DNA from 3 places in the Clostridium sp. MB05 genome. Region 2 is predicted to be linked to each of the others. Evidence: riboswitches for the same ligand, from Rfam matches in the RefSeq annotation. Region 2 holds a riboswitch; each other region holds the start of a gene.
The links. Region 2 has a riboswitch for lysine ahead of ACH36K_RS02490 (Na+/H+ antiporter NhaC family protein). Riboswitches for the same ligand answer to the same signal wherever they lie in the genome.

Region 1: linked by a shared signal. The riboswitch ahead of ACH36K_RS08055 (APC family permease) and the one ahead of ACH36K_RS02490 (Na+/H+ antiporter NhaC family protein) in region 2 are both predicted to bind lysine.
Region 3: linked by a shared signal. The riboswitch ahead of ACH36K_RS00365 (transporter substrate-binding domain-containing protein) and the one ahead of ACH36K_RS02490 (Na+/H+ antiporter NhaC family protein) in region 2 are both predicted to bind lysine.

Annotation. Positions count from the first base shown of each region.
Region 1 covers NZ_CP174370.1:1,729,881-1,735,571, forward strand. Annotated here, with positions in the region: gene ACH36K_RS08045 (ABC transporter permease) at 1-95, shown strand, start outside; gene ACH36K_RS08050 (heavy metal translocating P-type ATPase) at 231-2,666, shown strand; lysine riboswitch at 2,729-2,901, shown strand; gene ACH36K_RS08055 (APC family permease) at 2,973-4,298, shown strand; gene ACH36K_RS08060 (sigma 54-interacting transcriptional regulator) at 4,442-5,691, shown strand, end outside.
Region 2 covers NZ_CP174370.1:502,315-508,005, forward strand. Annotated here, with positions in the region: gene ACH36K_RS02470 (spore maturation protein) at 1-184, shown strand, start outside; gene ACH36K_RS02475 (hypothetical protein) at 317-529, shown strand; gene ACH36K_RS02480 (ACT domain-containing protein) at 621-1,061, shown strand; gene ACH36K_RS02485 (aminopeptidase P family protein) at 1,080-2,312, shown strand; lysine riboswitch at 2,398-2,573, shown strand; gene ACH36K_RS02490 (Na+/H+ antiporter NhaC family protein) at 2,692-4,419, shown strand; gene ACH36K_RS02495 (DUF5680 domain-containing protein) at 4,553-5,008, opposite strand; gene ACH36K_RS02500 (aminopeptidase P family protein) at 5,176-5,691, shown strand, end outside.
Region 3 covers NZ_CP174370.1:57,085-62,775, reverse strand. Annotated here, with positions in the region: gene ACH36K_RS00370 (PAS domain S-box protein) at 1-2,548, shown strand, start outside; lysine riboswitch at 2,799-2,982, shown strand; gene ACH36K_RS00365 (transporter substrate-binding domain-containing protein) at 3,128-3,958, shown strand; gene ACH36K_RS00360 (amino acid ABC transporter permease) at 4,026-4,793, shown strand; gene ACH36K_RS00355 (amino acid ABC transporter ATP-binding protein) at 4,820-5,560, shown strand.

The sequences.
Region 1 (5,691 bases), 1.2 Mb from region 2:
TACTTTTACCGTTTTTAGTAAGTTTAATATCTATAATAGTATCATATAAAATATGGCTAAAAGGTATTAGCGTATATGAGAGTGCGGGAAGTTAAATAATAGACATATGTGTACAATGTATACATATGTCTATTTTATTTATATTGAGAATTATTATTGACATTATAAATGAAAAGAGTATAATAAAGTTATACCACACCCCTGGGGAGGGGTAAAAAGGAGGGTTTAATATGAAAGAAGAAAAAGTTAAAATATCAGGTATGACATGTACTGCTTGTGCAAGCAGAGTCGAAAGAGTAATGAACAAGCTTGAAGGAGTAGATAGTGCAAGTGTGAATTTCGCTACAGAAACTTTAAGTATTAAATATGACAATGAAAAGTTAAATAGCTCGGACATTGAGAAAGCAGTTGAAAAAGCTGGATATAGTGTAGAAAAGAAGACTAAGAGCTATAGTTTTAAAGTGGAGGGAATGACTTGTTCAGCTTGTGCAAATAGAGTGGAAAGAGTTACTAAAAAAGCTGATGGTGTATTAGGTTCATCTGTGAATTTTGCTACTGAAAAGCTTAATATAAGCTTTGATGAAAATAAAATATCTATCAAAGATATAAAAAGCATAGTAGAAAAAGCGGGATATAAATTAATTATAGAAGAGAAAAAGGAGAGTTCCTCAAATAAAATTCCAGATTATAAAAAGCTCTGGTATAGATTTGTATTATCCTTAGTATTTACAGTTCCATTACTAATAATATCAATGGGACACATGGTAGGAATGCATTTGCCGAAAATTATAGATCCTATGATGAATCCTTTAAATTTTGCAATAACGCAATTATTATTAACTATACCGGTTATGATAGTAGGATATAAATTCTATTTAATAGGATTTAAAAACTTATTTAAACTGAGTCCTAACATGGATTCGTTAATATCAATAGGAACCTCAGCAGCAGTGATTTATGGGTTATTTGCTATATATAAAATAAATCTAGGTGATCATGATTATGCAATGCATTTATATTTTGAATCAGCAGCAGTAATACTTGCATTAATAACTTTAGGAAAATATTTAGAAGCTGTATCAAAAGGAAAAACATCTGAGGCAATTAAGAAACTTATGGGATTAGCGCCTAAAACTGCAAACATTATTAGAAGTGGTAATGAAATTACTGTTCCTATTGAAGAAGTAATAGTAGGAGACGTTGTATTAGTAAAACCAGGTGAAAAGTTACCTGTTGATGGAGAGGTTATAGAGGGAAATACATCAATAGATGAGTCTATGCTTACAGGTGAAAGTATTCCGGTGGAAAAGAGTATAGGAAGCAAAGTTATTGGAGCAAGTATAAATAAAACAGGATTTATTAAATATAAGGCTACTAAGGTAGGGGATGATACTGCTCTTGCACAAATAATTAAATTAGTTGAAGATGCTCAAGGAACAAAAGCGCCAATTGCAAAACTTGCAGACGTAATATCAGCATATTTTGTACCAACTGTAATTATATTAGCCATTATAGCTGCATTAGGATGGTATATATCAGGAGAGTCAGCAGTATTTTCACTAACTATATTTATATCAGTACTAGTTATTGCCTGTCCATGTGCACTTGGATTAGCAACACCTACTGCAATAATGGTAGGAACAGGCAAGGGAGCTGAAAATGGAGTTCTTATAAAAGGTGGAGAAGCGTTAGAAACTGCATATAAAGTTGAGACTATTGTATTTGATAAGACAGGAACTATAACAGAAGGAAAGCCTAAAGTAACTAATATAATAACAAAGGATATAAGTGAAAAAGAAATTTTAATTTTAGCAGCTAGTGCTGAAAAAGGATCAGAGCATCCATTAGGTGAGGCAATAGTTAAAGAAGCTGAAGATAAAGGTCTCAAACTAAAAGGAATAAATGGTTTTAAGGCAATACCAGGACATGGAATAGAAGTTAAAATAGAAAATGAAAATATTCTTTTAGGAAATAAAAAGTTAATGAAGGATAGGGGAATAAACTTAGAAGATTTAGAAGAGAAATCAAATAAGTTAGCAGAAGAAGGTAAAACACCTATGTTCTTAGCAGTAGAAAATAAAATCCAAGGAATTGTAGCAGTAGCTGATACTGTGAAAGAAAATAGTAAAAAGGCAATAAAAGCAATTCATAGTATGGGAATAAAAGTGGCTATGATTACTGGTGATAATGAAAAAACAGCTAAAGCAATTGCAAAAGAAGTTGGAATAGATATAGTTTTAGCAGAAGTACTACCAGAAGATAAAGCAAATGAAGTTAAAAAGTTACAAGGCGAAAATAAGAAGGTTGCTATGGTGGGAGATGGTATAAATGATGCCCCAGCATTAGTTCAAGCAGATGTAGGAATTGCAATAGGATCAGGTACAGATGTAGCAATAGAGTCGGCAGATATAGTTTTAATGAAGAGTGATTTAATAGATGTTATAAAGGCTATTCAATTAAGTAAAGCAACTATTAATAATATAAAGCAAAATTTATTTTGGGCATTTGCTTATAATGTACTAGGAATACCAGTAGCAATGGGAATTCTTCATGTGTTTGGTGGACCATTATTAAATCCTATGATAGCAGCAGGAGCAATGAGTTTAAGCTCAGTATCAGTATTATTAAATGCCTTAAGGCTTAGAAAGTTTAAGGCAAATGTATAAATATTTGATATTTCCTTGACATATATATAAATTTTGATAGAATTAAGAAGGAAATTTAATATTTTATTGGTAGAGGCTGCAATAGCTAAAAGTAATATTAATGAGGTAAGCACTATGATTTAATATGAAAGGGGTTATTGCCGAAGTATATAGCTTAGCTTAAAGGTTATATGCTGGGATTGTATAAAATATATACAAAACTGCCACAATATTTTTGTGGAGAGCTATCTTTATTATTGTCTAAAGTTTGCAATAAATATAAGCTCAAAGAATAATCTTTGAGCTTACTTTTTTTAGGAGAAAAAAATGGAAAAGAAACATATGAAAAAAGAAATCACTTTATTTATGGCTACAATGCTTGTTTGTGGAAATATGATAGGCTCAGGAGTTTTTATGTTACCTGCTACATTAGCAGAATTATCAGGTCCAATGGCAACTATTATTGCATGGGTAATAACAACTATAGGATCTATTTTAATAGCTATATCCTTTGCTAATTTAGGTTCAAAGTATCCATCTACTGGAGGAGCTTATCAATACACAAAAGAAGCTTTTGGAGAATTTGCAGGATTTTTAAGCGCTTGGCTTTATTGGAATGGTTCATGGATAGGAAATGCAGCTATAATAGTAGCATTGGCAAGTTATAGTGCAGCTATAATTCCAGCACTAAATAATCCACTAATATCAATAATTTATACAAGTTCTATCTTATGGATATTTACATTTATAAACATTGTTGGAGTAAAAAAAGCTGGAAAGGTTCAATCATTTGTAACTGTATTTAAAATTGTATTTTTCGCATTGTTTATAGTCATAGCATTTTTAAATTTTGATAGTTCCAATTTATTGCCTTTAATGCCAGAAGGAAAGGGAGTAAATTCAATACCTCTTGCGGCAACATCAACTTTATGGGCATTTGTAGGTTTAGAAAGTGCCACAGTAACTGCAGGAGAAATTAGTAATCCAGAAAAAAATGTTAAGAAAAGCACTATTTATGGAATGCTAATATCAGCAGTAATATACATATTAATAAGTGTTGCTAGTATGGGGGTAATGTCTAACAAAGAATTAGCTTCAAGTTCTGCACCGCTTACTGATATATTAACTAAAATTTTAGGAACATCAATTGGAAAGCCATTAGCAATTTCAGTAGTTATATGTATTTTAGGAACAACTATTGGGTGGTTATTATCAACTGCACGAGTTGCTTATGCAGCAGGAGAAGATGGTGTATTTCCTAAATGTTTTGGGAAATTACATCCTAAATATTCAACTCCAGCTAATGCTTTAATAATTGGATCCATATTAGTTAATATACTTTTAATAATGAATTACCAAAAAAGTATGGTTTCAGCATTTACATTTATAACTATATTAGCAACGCTAGCATTTTTGCCAATATATTTATTAACTGCAGCAGCAGAAATGATGATTATGTTTAGAGAGTCAAGTGAGTTTAATTTACAAATTTTCATTAAAAAAGGAATAATTCCATTACTAGCATTTATATATACATTATGGACAATATATGGTTCAGGAGCAGAAATTGTAATGTGGGGATTTATACTTATGTTATTAGGAGTGCCATTCTATATATATAATTACCATAAGAATAAAAGCAATTTAAACTAAATTATAAATATTAGAAAAAAACCCTCTAAAATTTTAGAAGGGTTTTTATTTTGAATTAAAAAATTTTACTAATGTAAAAAAAAATAAATGTATGTTAAAATTAATAGCAAATAAATGTTTACATTGGGGTGATATTAAAAAATATGAGTAAGATAAATGAAGTTTATGATGCTTTAAAGCGGTTAGAAATGAAAAGTAAAAAAGGAATAACAGCAAGCGAGCTTAGTGCTTTTATGAACTTAGATAGGGCTAATGTAAGCAGATATTTAAATCAGCTTTATAAAGATGGTGTAGTTGATAAAATAGATGGCCATCCAGTAAAATATAGTTCTATAGTAAGAACTGAAGTATCTAAATCAAAAGAAAATAAGAAAGTCGTAAAAGAGAAAAAAAGAAATAGTCTAGACACATTAGTTGGTGCAAAATTAAGTTTGCAGATTCCGATTCAACAAGCCAAGGCAGCAATTTTATATCCCCCAAGAGGATTACACACTTTAATTTTAGGGGAAACTGGTGTTGGTAAATCTATGTTTGCAGAAGCTATGTATAATTTTGCAATTGAGTCTAAAGTTATAAATGATGAAGCACCTTTTGTAAGATTTAACTGTGCTGATTATGCAGATAATCCACAACTAGTTATAGCACAAATATTTGGTGTTAAGAAAGGTGCTTATACAGGTGCAGATTCTGATAGAGATGGTTTACTAAAGAAAGCAAATGGGGGAATATTATTTTTAGATGAAATTCATAGATTATCTCCACAAGGTCAAGAAATGTTATTTACATATATTGATAAAGGTTATTTTAGAGTTTTAGGTGATACAGAAAAATTAGTTCATGTAGAAGCACAAATCATTGCAGCTACAACTGAGGATCCTCAATCATTTTTACTTAAAACCTTTAGTAGAAGAATACCAATGGTTATAACGTTACCATCCTTAAAAGAAAAAAATATAAAGGAAAGATATTACTTATTAAGGGAATTTATAGAAATTGAATCGCAAAGAGTATCAAAAAGTATTTATTTCAATAAAAGTGCTTTAATATCATTTTTATTATATGATTGTCCTAATAATATAGGACAGTTAAAAAGTGATATTCAACTTTCATGTGCAAGAGCCTTTTTGAAATATAAAGCAAAAAATAAAGATTATATATTGGTAGATCAAGAAGATTTGCATCAACGAGTGAAAGTGGGACTTATGAAGTTACAGGAATATAGGGATGAAGTTGATGAGATATTAAGTAATATGGGAGATGTGCTTAAGTTTTCATATAAAGATAAAATTGCTTTAATTGAAGATAAAACAGGTTTAGAAGAATTTAAAGATGGAACTATGTTTTATGATAGAATAGAGCAAAAAATAGAAGAGTTAAGAAAAGATGGAATAGA
Region 2 (5,691 bases):
TACAGCTATAGGTTTAATAGCTTCGGTAATTATGGGCACTACAGAAACTATATTTTATACAATAACAGTTTATTTTGGAGCTGTTCAAATTAAAAAAATTAGACATACATTATGGGCAGCTATATTAGCAGATTTAACGGCAATAATAGCAGCTATTTTTTTAGTAAGCAAATTCATATTATAGAAAATTTATTAAACTAAAATTTACTTTAAAAATTTAACAAATTTTAATAAAGACGTAATAATTTTGTAACTAGTTATATAGTAAAATATCCTATAATAATAGTATAGAAAAAGGGAGGGAAGTGTTTTAGAGATGGAGTGGAATGACAGGTTATTTTTGTCAGACGAAGAAATAAAAGTTTTAGCTATATTTCTAGCATATGGAGTAGGAATTGGAGTATTAGTTGGTTTATTTATAGATAATGTTCAGCTATGCTTTGCTTTGGGGGGAGTTATATCTATATTGATTTCACTTTTGAAAACATTTTTTGTTAGAATAAAGAAATCAAATAAGATTCACATATAAATAACATCACTAATAATATGTATTTTATTTTTAAAAAGTTATATAATTATAAATTATATAACTTTTTAATTTTTATAGGGTAGGTGATTTAGTGGCTTCAGAAAAATTTTATATAGTTAATGGTAAGGTACTACCAGAGGTTTTTAAAAAAGTTTTAGAGGTTAAAGAAAACCTTCTTATTGGAAAGGCAAAAGATATCAGCGAAGCTGTAAAACAAGCAGGAATAAGTAGAAGTACCTTTTATAAATACAAAGATTATATTTTCCCTATGTCAGAGGGGATAAATAGTAAAAAGATAACATTAATTGTCTTATTATCTCATGAAGCTGGAACTTTATCTAAAGTTTTAGATTGTATAGCTTTTAATAAGGGAAATATACTAACAATAAATCAAGATATACCTATAAATATGGCTGCAAATGTAACCATAACATTAGATATATCTAATATGAAAAAAGATTTAAAGCACTTAGTTAATACTTTAAGAGGGTTAGCAAATGTAGTCAGTGTTAAAGTGTTAGCTATGGAATAAATAAGAGGGAGTGAATTTATGAATAAAGAGTTTTATAAGAATAATAGAAATAAGGTTTTAGAAAACATTAAAGATAATTCTTTATTAATATTATTTGCAGGTAATTCGCCAAAGAAAACTGCAGACGAAAAATATCCTTTTACACCAAATAGAAATTTTTATTATTTAACAGGAATAGATGAAGAAAAGCATATTTTAGTTTTATCGAAAATGAATGGAAAAACTAATGAACATCTATTTATAAAAGAGATAAATCCTATTACAGAAAAATGGGAAGGTAAAACTATTAGAAAAGAAGAAGTATTAGATATTTGTGGTATAGAAGATGTTAAGTACTTAGGTGATTTTAACGGGTTTATAGAAAAAATATTAATTAATAAAGAAGAAATAAATATATATTTAGATTTAGAAAAAGATAATCCATCATATAAGTATATAAATGAAATTAAGAAAAAATATTATAATGTAAGTGTTAAAAATGCATATAAGATTATAGGAAATTTAAGACTTATAAAAACTGAAGAAGAAATTAGTAGGATTAAGAAAGCTATAGAAATTACTATAGAAGGTGTAAAAGAATTAATGAAAAATTCTAAGCCGGGCATAAAAGAGTACGAACTTGAAGCTTACTTTGATTTTATTTGTAAGAAAAATGGTGTAAAAGACTTTGCATTTAAAACTATTGCAGCAGCAGGGAAAAATGCAACCGTTTTACATTATGTAAATAACGACTCAGAATTAAGGGATGGGGACTTAATATTATTTGATTTAGGTGCTCAATATAAATATTATAATGGTGATATATCAAGAACCTTCCCTATTAATGGAAAGTTTACTGAAAGACAAAAAGAAGTTTATAATGCAGTTCTTAGAGTAAATGAAAAAGTTATTAAAGAAATGAAGCCAGGAGTTAAATTCATAGATTTAAATAATAAGGCTAAAGAGTGGGTTGCAGAGGAATGTATATCTCTTGGATTAATTTCTAAAAAGGAAGATGTATCTCAATTTTATTATCATAGTATAGGTCATAGCTTGGGTATGGATACTCATGATATAGAGTTAGAAAATAGGGATGTAACCTTTGAAGCTGGAATGGTATATACTGTTGAGCCTGGAATATACATAGAAAATGAAGGTATAGGAATAAGAATAGAAGATGATATTTTAATAACAGATAACGGAAATGAAGTATTAACTAAAGAAATGATCAAGACAGTAGAGGAAATAGAAGAATTTATGGCTAATAGATAAGTTAAAGAGAATTAAGCCTGGGATTAAAGGTTGATTTAACTAGTGAAAAATTGTATAATAATCCTATAAATTAAATATGAATAACGACAAGGGTAGAGGCGCGATAATTAATAGTACTATTAATGAGGTAAGCACTTTGATTTAATAGAAAAGGAATTATCGCCGAAGCGTATGATTAATGCTTTAATATCATATGGCTGGGGTTTCACAAAATATGTGTAACACTGTCACAAACTTAATTTGTGGTGAGCTATCGCTTGAGGATTTTTAACTTTATTTAGAATATTAATTAAAGTGTATCTATAGCCTTGAGTGAGAACTCAAGGCTCTTTTTAATTTCTGCCCTTAAATTATTCATGAAATATATAGGGGGAGCATTATGAATAATAAAAGAAATCTAAGATTAATATTAATGACTATGATGATGATTTTAATGTCAACATCAATAGTTTTCGCAGCAGAGGTAGATCAATCTACATCTAATGCAAATCATTATGGATTATTAACTTTGATACCGCCGGTGGTAGCAATAGTTTTAGCATTTATAACAAAGAATGTTATTATATCTTTGTTTATCGGAACTTTATCAGGTACATTTTTAGTTCAATTAGTTGATAATACTTTTCTTGGAGCAGTTACACAATCTTTTTTAGATTTTGTATCTAGAGTTTTAAACTCATTATCTGATCCATGGAATGCAGGTATAATTCTTCAGGTATTAGTTATAGGGGGAGTTATACACTTAGTTGCTAAAATGGGGGGAGCTAAGGCTGTTGCAGAAGCATTAGCAAGAAGGGCTAAGAATGCTAGAAGCACACAATTAGTTACATTGTTATTAGGGTTAGCTGTATTTTTTGATGACTATGCAAATTCATTAATAGTCGGTCCTATAATGAAGCCAGTATCAGATAAGATGAAAATATCAAGAGAAAGACTAGCCTTTATAATAGATGCAACAGCAGCACCAATAGCAGGCTTAGCTATTGTATCTACTTGGATAGGATTAGAAGTAGGGCTAATAAATGATGCTTTTATAAATGGAATAGGGCAAGAAGTTGATGCTTTTGGAGTGTTTTTACAAACTATACCATATAGATTTTATAATATACTAATATTAGTTTTTGTATTTATTACTTCAGTTTTATTAAAGGATTTTGGTCCTATGTATAAGGCGGAAGTAGAGGCAAGAAAAAGAGGGTTAAACTCTAATGTTGATGAAGTTGCATCAGATTCTAACTTAGATCATTCAGACCTTGAACCAAAAGAAGGTGTAGAGTTAAGTATATGGAATGCTATAATACCAATAGGTGTTTTGGTTATAACTTCATTAATATGTTTCTATTTTAGTGGTTATACAGTAATAATGGGTGGTGAAGATGTTGCCCTTCAAAATATAATGACTAATTCACCAATATCATTTAAGGCTATACAAGAAGCATTTAGTGCATCAGATGCATCAGTAGCATTATTCCAATCAGCATTAATAGCAAGTATAGTATCAATTATAATGGGAGTATCTAAGAAGATATTTACTGTTTCTGAAGCTATAGAAACATGGATAGATGGTATGAAACCATTACTTATAACAGGAGTAATTTTATTATTAGCTTGGTCACTAAGTTCTGTAATAAAGGATTTAGGAACTGCTAAATATCTAGTTTCATTACTTTCAGGATCACTACCAAATTTCTTGCTTCCAAGTTTAATATTTACATTAGGTGCAGTTATTTCTTTTGCAACAGGAACGGCTTATGGAACAATGGGAATACTAATGCCACTTGCAATTCCACTAGCTTATTCAATGAATCCAGATATGAGCTATGTAATAGTTAGTACAAGTGCTGTTTTAACTGGAGCTATTTTTGGAGATCACTGTTCACCAATATCAGATACTACAATACTTTCATCAATGGGAGCAGGTTGTAATCATATTGCTCATGTTAACACTCAAATGTGGTATTCACTATTTATAGCTGCAATTACAATTTTATTTGGATATATTCCAGCGGGTTTTGGATTAGCTTGGTATATTGTACTACCTATATCTATATTAGCAGTATATATAGGAATCCAAATATTAGGTAAGAGTGTAGAAGAAGCAAAATAATAATAAGATATATTTAGGTTATAATTATTAATGGATATTTATATATACTTATAAATATTAAGAGTATGAAAAGAAGCTTTACAAATAAATTTAGTTATTTGTAAAGCTTCTTTTACTTTAAAACAAATGATATTTATTTTAGACTTCCACCATGAAAGTAGAGCTTAAATATTTCAATTCCATTATGTGATATTGATTCAACTCCATTAAAAGAAGCTAAATCACCATCCCAATTGCATTGATATGTAAAATCATCTTCTTTAAAATATTTAGGTCCTCTAAACGGACAATCATCGGATACATTTTTTAAAGATTTCTTTAAAAATTTATTAAATCCTGAAGGTAATTCATCAACAAGAACTTGTCCTTTATAATTCATTCCCCAGGAAACCTTTTCGTTTTCCCAAACTAATTCCTCTCCTATAAATTCTCTATCACCTAGATGGCTATCTAGATAATAGTAATTAAATTTTTTATAGGCATAGTCCTTTGAGTTTGGCCTAGAAGGTGTTTCTTTTTTAGCACCTGAAGCATAAGTATTTTTCTTCGCTTCAATTATAAAGTTTTTAAATTTTAATAAGTCTCCCATGTAAGCTCCCCCTTTTTTATACATCATTTAGATTATATATAAAAAACTTAGGTAAATCAACGAGTTTTCAGAAAATATAATATATTTAGAATTAAGTGAATATATGGAATCTCATAAAGTATATAGGGTATAATTATAAATATAAAATTATTAAGGGGGCATTTAATATGAGCAATTTAGCTAAACTTAGGGAAGTAATGAAAATAAAAAATATTGACTACTATATTATTCCAAGTAGTGATTCTCATCAGAGTGAATATGTATCTGACTATTTTAAAGGAAGAGAGTTTATATCAGGTTTTACTGGCTCAGCAGGTACTCTTTTAGTGGGGTTAAGCTCTGCTTATTTATGGACTGATGGAAGGTACTTTATTCAGGCTGATAAAGAATTAATTGGAAGTGGAATATCACTTATGAAAATGAGGACGATAGGATATCCAACTATTGAAGAGTGGATTGAAAAAAATATTAAATCAGGAGAAGTATTAGGATTTGATGGAAGATTATTTTCGGTAAATCAATATAAGAGCTTCTTAAAGATAGCAAAAAATGTTGGATTCCATATAAATATGGATAATGATTTGTTAAAAGAAGTTTGGTTAACAAGAAGCGAACTTCCTAAAAATAAAATATTTATACATGATGAGGTATATTCAGGTAAGTCTTCTTCAAAGAAGTTAGAA
Region 3 (5,691 bases), 450 kb from region 2:
TAAGACCATGGCTATATCAGGTGACAATGATTTAATAAAAAAAGCTATTCAGTTGTTAGGTATAAAAATAGAGGGTAACAACTGGGAGTATGATTTAATAAGGGCTGAAAAAATAAAAGATAAGATAGTTACACGGTTTACTTCGTTAAAGGAATTTGCAGGTGATTTTATTTCTAAACCTCTACTTGATCTATTAGTAAATACATTTGATATTGGAGAAATTATTGTAATTAAAATTCTAAAAAATAATACTATTCTCGGAGATTTTACCTTTATTATGCCTAACGAGAAAAGCTTTAATAATGAAATTATAGCAGAAATGTACACTAGACAATTAGGTATGGTTATTACACAAAAGAGAACAGAGAATTTATTAAGGATAGAAAGAGAAAGATTAGAAAATATTCTAAAAGGTACTAATGTAGGTACTTGGGAATGGGATATTGAAAAAGGAGAAATAGTATTTAATGAGCGATGGGCAGAGATAATTGGTTATAAGTTTAATGAACTATCAATAATTAATTCTAAAGATTTAAAAAGATTTTTTCATGCTGAAGATTTAAGAAAATGTAGAATTCAATTAAAGAAAATATTTTCAAAAGAAATAGATTATTATGATATGGAACTTCGTATGAAGCACAAAGATGGTAGTTGGATCTGGGTACAAGATAGGGGGAAAATAACTTCATGGAATTCTAATGGTAAGCCTTTATTAATGAGTGGGACTCGTAGTAATATCAATCATCGAAAGCAAGTTGAAAATGAACTGATGAAAAGTGAAGAAAAATATCGTTTGATTTTTGAATATTCTCCACTTGGTGTTTACCATTTTGACAGTAGGGGAGTTATTACTGATTGTAATGACAATTTTGTAAAAATAATTGGATCATCTCGTGAGGCACTGATAGGGTTGAATACTCTTAAGCTATCAGATGAAAAGTTAGTAGAAGAAATAAAAAGAGCGCTTCATGGATATGAGACAACTTATGAGGGCAATTACAAGTCATTTACAGGAAACAAGATAACATCAGTAAGAGTGATGTTTGCCACAATACTTTCAGATGATAAGAGCATTGAAGGGGGAATAGGTATTGTGGAGGATATTACAGAACGTAAGAGAATGGAAGAAATAATATTTGATGAAAAAGAACGTTTAAAAACAACCCTTCTTTCTATTGGTGATGGCGTTATTTCTACTGATAGTCATGGGAATATATTGCTATTAAACAGAATAGCTGAGAAGTTAACGGGATGGACACAAGAAGAGGCTGTTGGTAAACCATTAGAAGAAGTATTTAATCTTATTGATGAATTTACAAGAGAAAAGTGTAATAATCCTGTATATAATGTTCTAAGAACAGGTAATATAGTTGAACTTTGTAATAATTCCATTTTAATATCTAAAGATGGAGAAGAAAGATTTATTGAAGATAATGCAGCTCCAATTAAAGGTGAAAATGATGTTATTAATGGAGTAGCGTTAGCATTTAGAGATGTTAGTGAGAAGAAAGAAAGGCAAGAAAAAATTGAATATTTAAGCTTTTATGACCAACTAACTGGATTATATAATAGAAGATTTTTTGAAGAAGAATTAAAGAGGTTAGATACTAAAAGTAATCTTCCAATAACTCTTGTTATAATTGATGTCAATGGATTAAAACTAACTAATGATGCTTTTGGTCATTTAGAGGGAGATAAACTTTTACAAAAAGTTGCTAAGGTGATAAAAAAAGAATGTAGAAATGAGGATATTATTTCTAGAATAGGTGGAGATGAATTTACAATTATATTGCCTAAAACTAGTTCTGAGGAAACAGAAAAGATTTTAAATCGAATAAATAGTGCTATTGATAAGGAAAAATTTAATTCGATTAATGTATCAATTTCTTATGGGTGGAAAACTAAAATAGAAGAGAATGAGGAAATGCTAGCAGTATTTAAGAAAGCTGAAGACTATATGTATAGGCGGAAGTTATCTGAAAGTACCAGTATGAGGTATAAGACTATAGAGGTAATAATAAAAACTTTATACGAAAAAAATGAAAGAGAAGAGAAGCATTCCATACGAGTCGGAGAACTATGTGCTTTAATAGCATCTACTTTAAATTTAAGTGATGCAAATATAAGAGAGCTTAGAACGGCAGGACTGATGCATGATATAGGAAAAATAGCCATTGATGGAAAAATTCTGAATAAACCTAGTTCGCTTAGTGATTCTGAGTGGCTAGAAATCAAGAGGCATCCTGAAATTGGATATAGGATATTAAGCTCTTTAAATGAATATGCACCAATTGCAGAGTATGCTTTAGCACATCATGAAAGGTGGGATGGAAAGGGATATCCTAAAGGACTAAAAGGAGAAGAGATACCTTGGCAAGCTAGGGTTATAGCAGTGGCTGATGCTTATGATGCTATGACTAGAGATAGACCTTATAGGAAAAACTTAAGCAAATCTGATGCAATTGAAATAATAAGAAAAAATGCTGGAACTCAGTTTGACCCAGAAATAGTTAAATTATTCATTGAAAAGGCGCTAAATGAGGAATAAAAAAGAAGCTTAATAATTTCATTCAAAGATTTAAAATATAAAATTTAATAATAAATTTTATATAAATTAGAATGTATAACATATAGTTTAGGAATCCTAAGGAAATTTAGGGTTCTTAAATTTTTTAATTATAATATATTGTTCTAAATTTTCAAATTAATAAAATATTGAAAAAATTCTTTTTTAGGTATTGACAATAATGAAATAAGATTGTACACTATATATAATTTAATAAATACCTCACTTTTATATGTGAGGTAGAGGCGCAAAATTTAACAGTTTTTAGTGGAGCTTGAGAAGGCGATGATGCTAATGAGAAGGGAATTTTGCCGAAGTTTGTAATATTTCTCAGTATTACTTGCTGGGTCTGTAGTTAAGAGCTACAGGACTGTCTTAATAAATGTCCCGGTTTATTAAGTTGTGCTATCTCAAATGGGAAAGATGAGGATTAGGTTAATTATATAAGTAGACCTGAGCTTTGCTCAGTTATTTTTTTATAGTTAATTATCCGAATATTTAAGATAGCACCAACCTAAGTAAAGGTTGGTTTTTTTATTATAAAAAAGGAGAGGATTTACTATGAAGAAAAAACTATCATTATTAATTTCATTATCATTGACAGCAATGTTAACACTAACAGGGTGTGGCTCAGGAAAATCATCAGGAAATAAAGGTGAAGATGTCTTTAGGGTGGGACTTGAAGCAGGATATGCACCATTTAACTGGACACAAATGAATGATTCAAATGGTGCAGTAAAAATTGATGGAAGTGCAGAATACGCAGGAGGCTATGATGTAGAAATTGCAAAAAAAATAGCTGATGGCTTAGGAAAAAAATTAGTTATTGTTAAAACAGAGTGGGATGGATTAGTTCCAGCATTAACATCAGGTAAGATAGATGCAATAATAGCTGGAATGTCTCCAACAGAAAAGCGTAAAGAAACAATTGATTTTTCAGATAACTATTATACATCAGATTTGGTTATGCTTGTTAAAAATGGAGGAGCTTATGAAAATGCTAATTCATTAAAAGATTTTTCAGGAGCTAAAATAACAGCTCAATTAAATACATTCCATTATTCAGTAATAGATCAAATTCCAGGTGTAAATATACAACCAGCTATGGATAATTTTCCAGCTATGAGGGTTGCTCTTGAGTCAGGAGTAATTGATGGATATGTAACAGAAAGACCAGAAGCTATAAGTGCTCAAATGGCTAATTCAAACTTTAAAATGATTGAATTCAAAGATGGATTTGTAACATCACCAGAAGATACAGCAATAGCAGTAGGGCTTGCAAAAAATAGCGAGTTAACTAAAAAAATAAATGAAATTTTAGCTGGTGTATCACAAGAAGAACAAAAAACAATAATGGACAATGCTATTAAAAATCAACCAGCAGCACAATAATATTAGAGTTAGAATTGGTTAAATTCAACCAATTCCCTCTTATTATATTTAATAAGGAGAATAAAAGATGAGTATAGAATGGATAATAAGAATTGTTGAAAATAACTGGCCAATGTTTTTACGTGGGGCAGGAATGACATTATTAATTTCTATAGTTGGTACTTTAGTAGGTTCATTAATTGGTTTATTAGTAGGTGTTGTACGTACTATTCCAGTACCAGATAGAGGAATTAAAAGAGGAATTTTAAAATTTATTAATGCTATTCTTTCAATTTATATAGAGTTTTTCCGTGGAACACCTATGATTGTGCAAGCTATGGTAATTTATTATGGATCAGCACAATTCTTAGGGATAGATATAAATAAAATAGTAGCAGCTTTATTTATAGTATCTATTAATACAGGTGCATATATGTCAGAAATAGTTAGAGGCGGTATTGTTTCAGTAGATAAGGGGCAATTCGAAGCGGCTCAAGCCATTGGAATGACGCATTCTCAAACAATGATTAATGTAGTATTACCACAAGTGATTCGTAATATTTTACCAGCAACAGGCAATGAATTTGTAATAAATATAAAAGATACATCTGTACTAAATGTAATTTCGGTATCAGAGTTATTTTTCCAAACTAAATCAATTGCAGGAAATAATTTTAGATATTTTGAGTCATTCTTTGTATCATGCATAATTTACTTTGTAATGACATTTACAATTACAAGAATTTTAAGAGCTATAGAAAGAAAAATAGATGGTCCAGACAATTACATTATGGCAGGTAATCAAATGCAAGTAGAAACACCTGAAAATATACTACGTAAAAAGAAAGTACTGTAGTAGTATAGTTTAATGGAGGAGAGAATATGGAAAAAGTAATAGATATAAAGCATTTAAATAAATCCTTTGGAACACATGAAGTATTAAAAGATATTAACTTTTCAGTAAATAAAGGAGAAGTTGTTTGTATAATAGGTTCATCTGGGTCAGGAAAATCAACTCTTCTACGTTGTATAAATCTTTTAGAAAAACCAAGTGGTGGAGAGATAATTTACAATGAAGAAAATATTTTGGATGATAACCATAATATATATAAATATCGTACTAAACTAGGTATGGTATTTCAACAATTTAATTTATTTAATAACCATAATGTATTAAAGAATTGTGTTGTAGGACAAATGAAGGTATTAAAGCGTTCAAGAGAAGAATCTGAAAAAGTGGCAATGAAATATTTAGAAGTTGTTGGCATGGGTAACTATATTAATGCTAAACCGAAACAGTTATCTGGAGGACAAAAGCAACGTGTAGCTATTGCAAGGGCATTATCAATGGAACCAGATGTTATTCTTTTTGATGAGCCAACATCAGCTCTTGATCCAGAAATGGTAGGAGAAGTTTTAAAGGTTATGAAAGAACTTGCTGAGAGCGGTCTTACAATGCTAGTAGTAACACATGAAATGGGATTTGCAAAAGAAGTATCTGATCGTGTAGTATTTATGAATAATGGAGTTATTGAGGAAGAAGGCACTCCAGAAAAAATATTCAATAATCCAACTAAAGAGCGTACTCGTGAATTTTTAAAACGTACATTAAATAATATATAAAAATCGCTACTGTCAAAATAATTTTGATAGTAGCGATTTTTTATAAGAAAAACATTTCATTAAACTATAATAAATTTAATTTATTATAGTTTTTAATATGTCTATATATTAACTTGTTTTAATTATAGAAT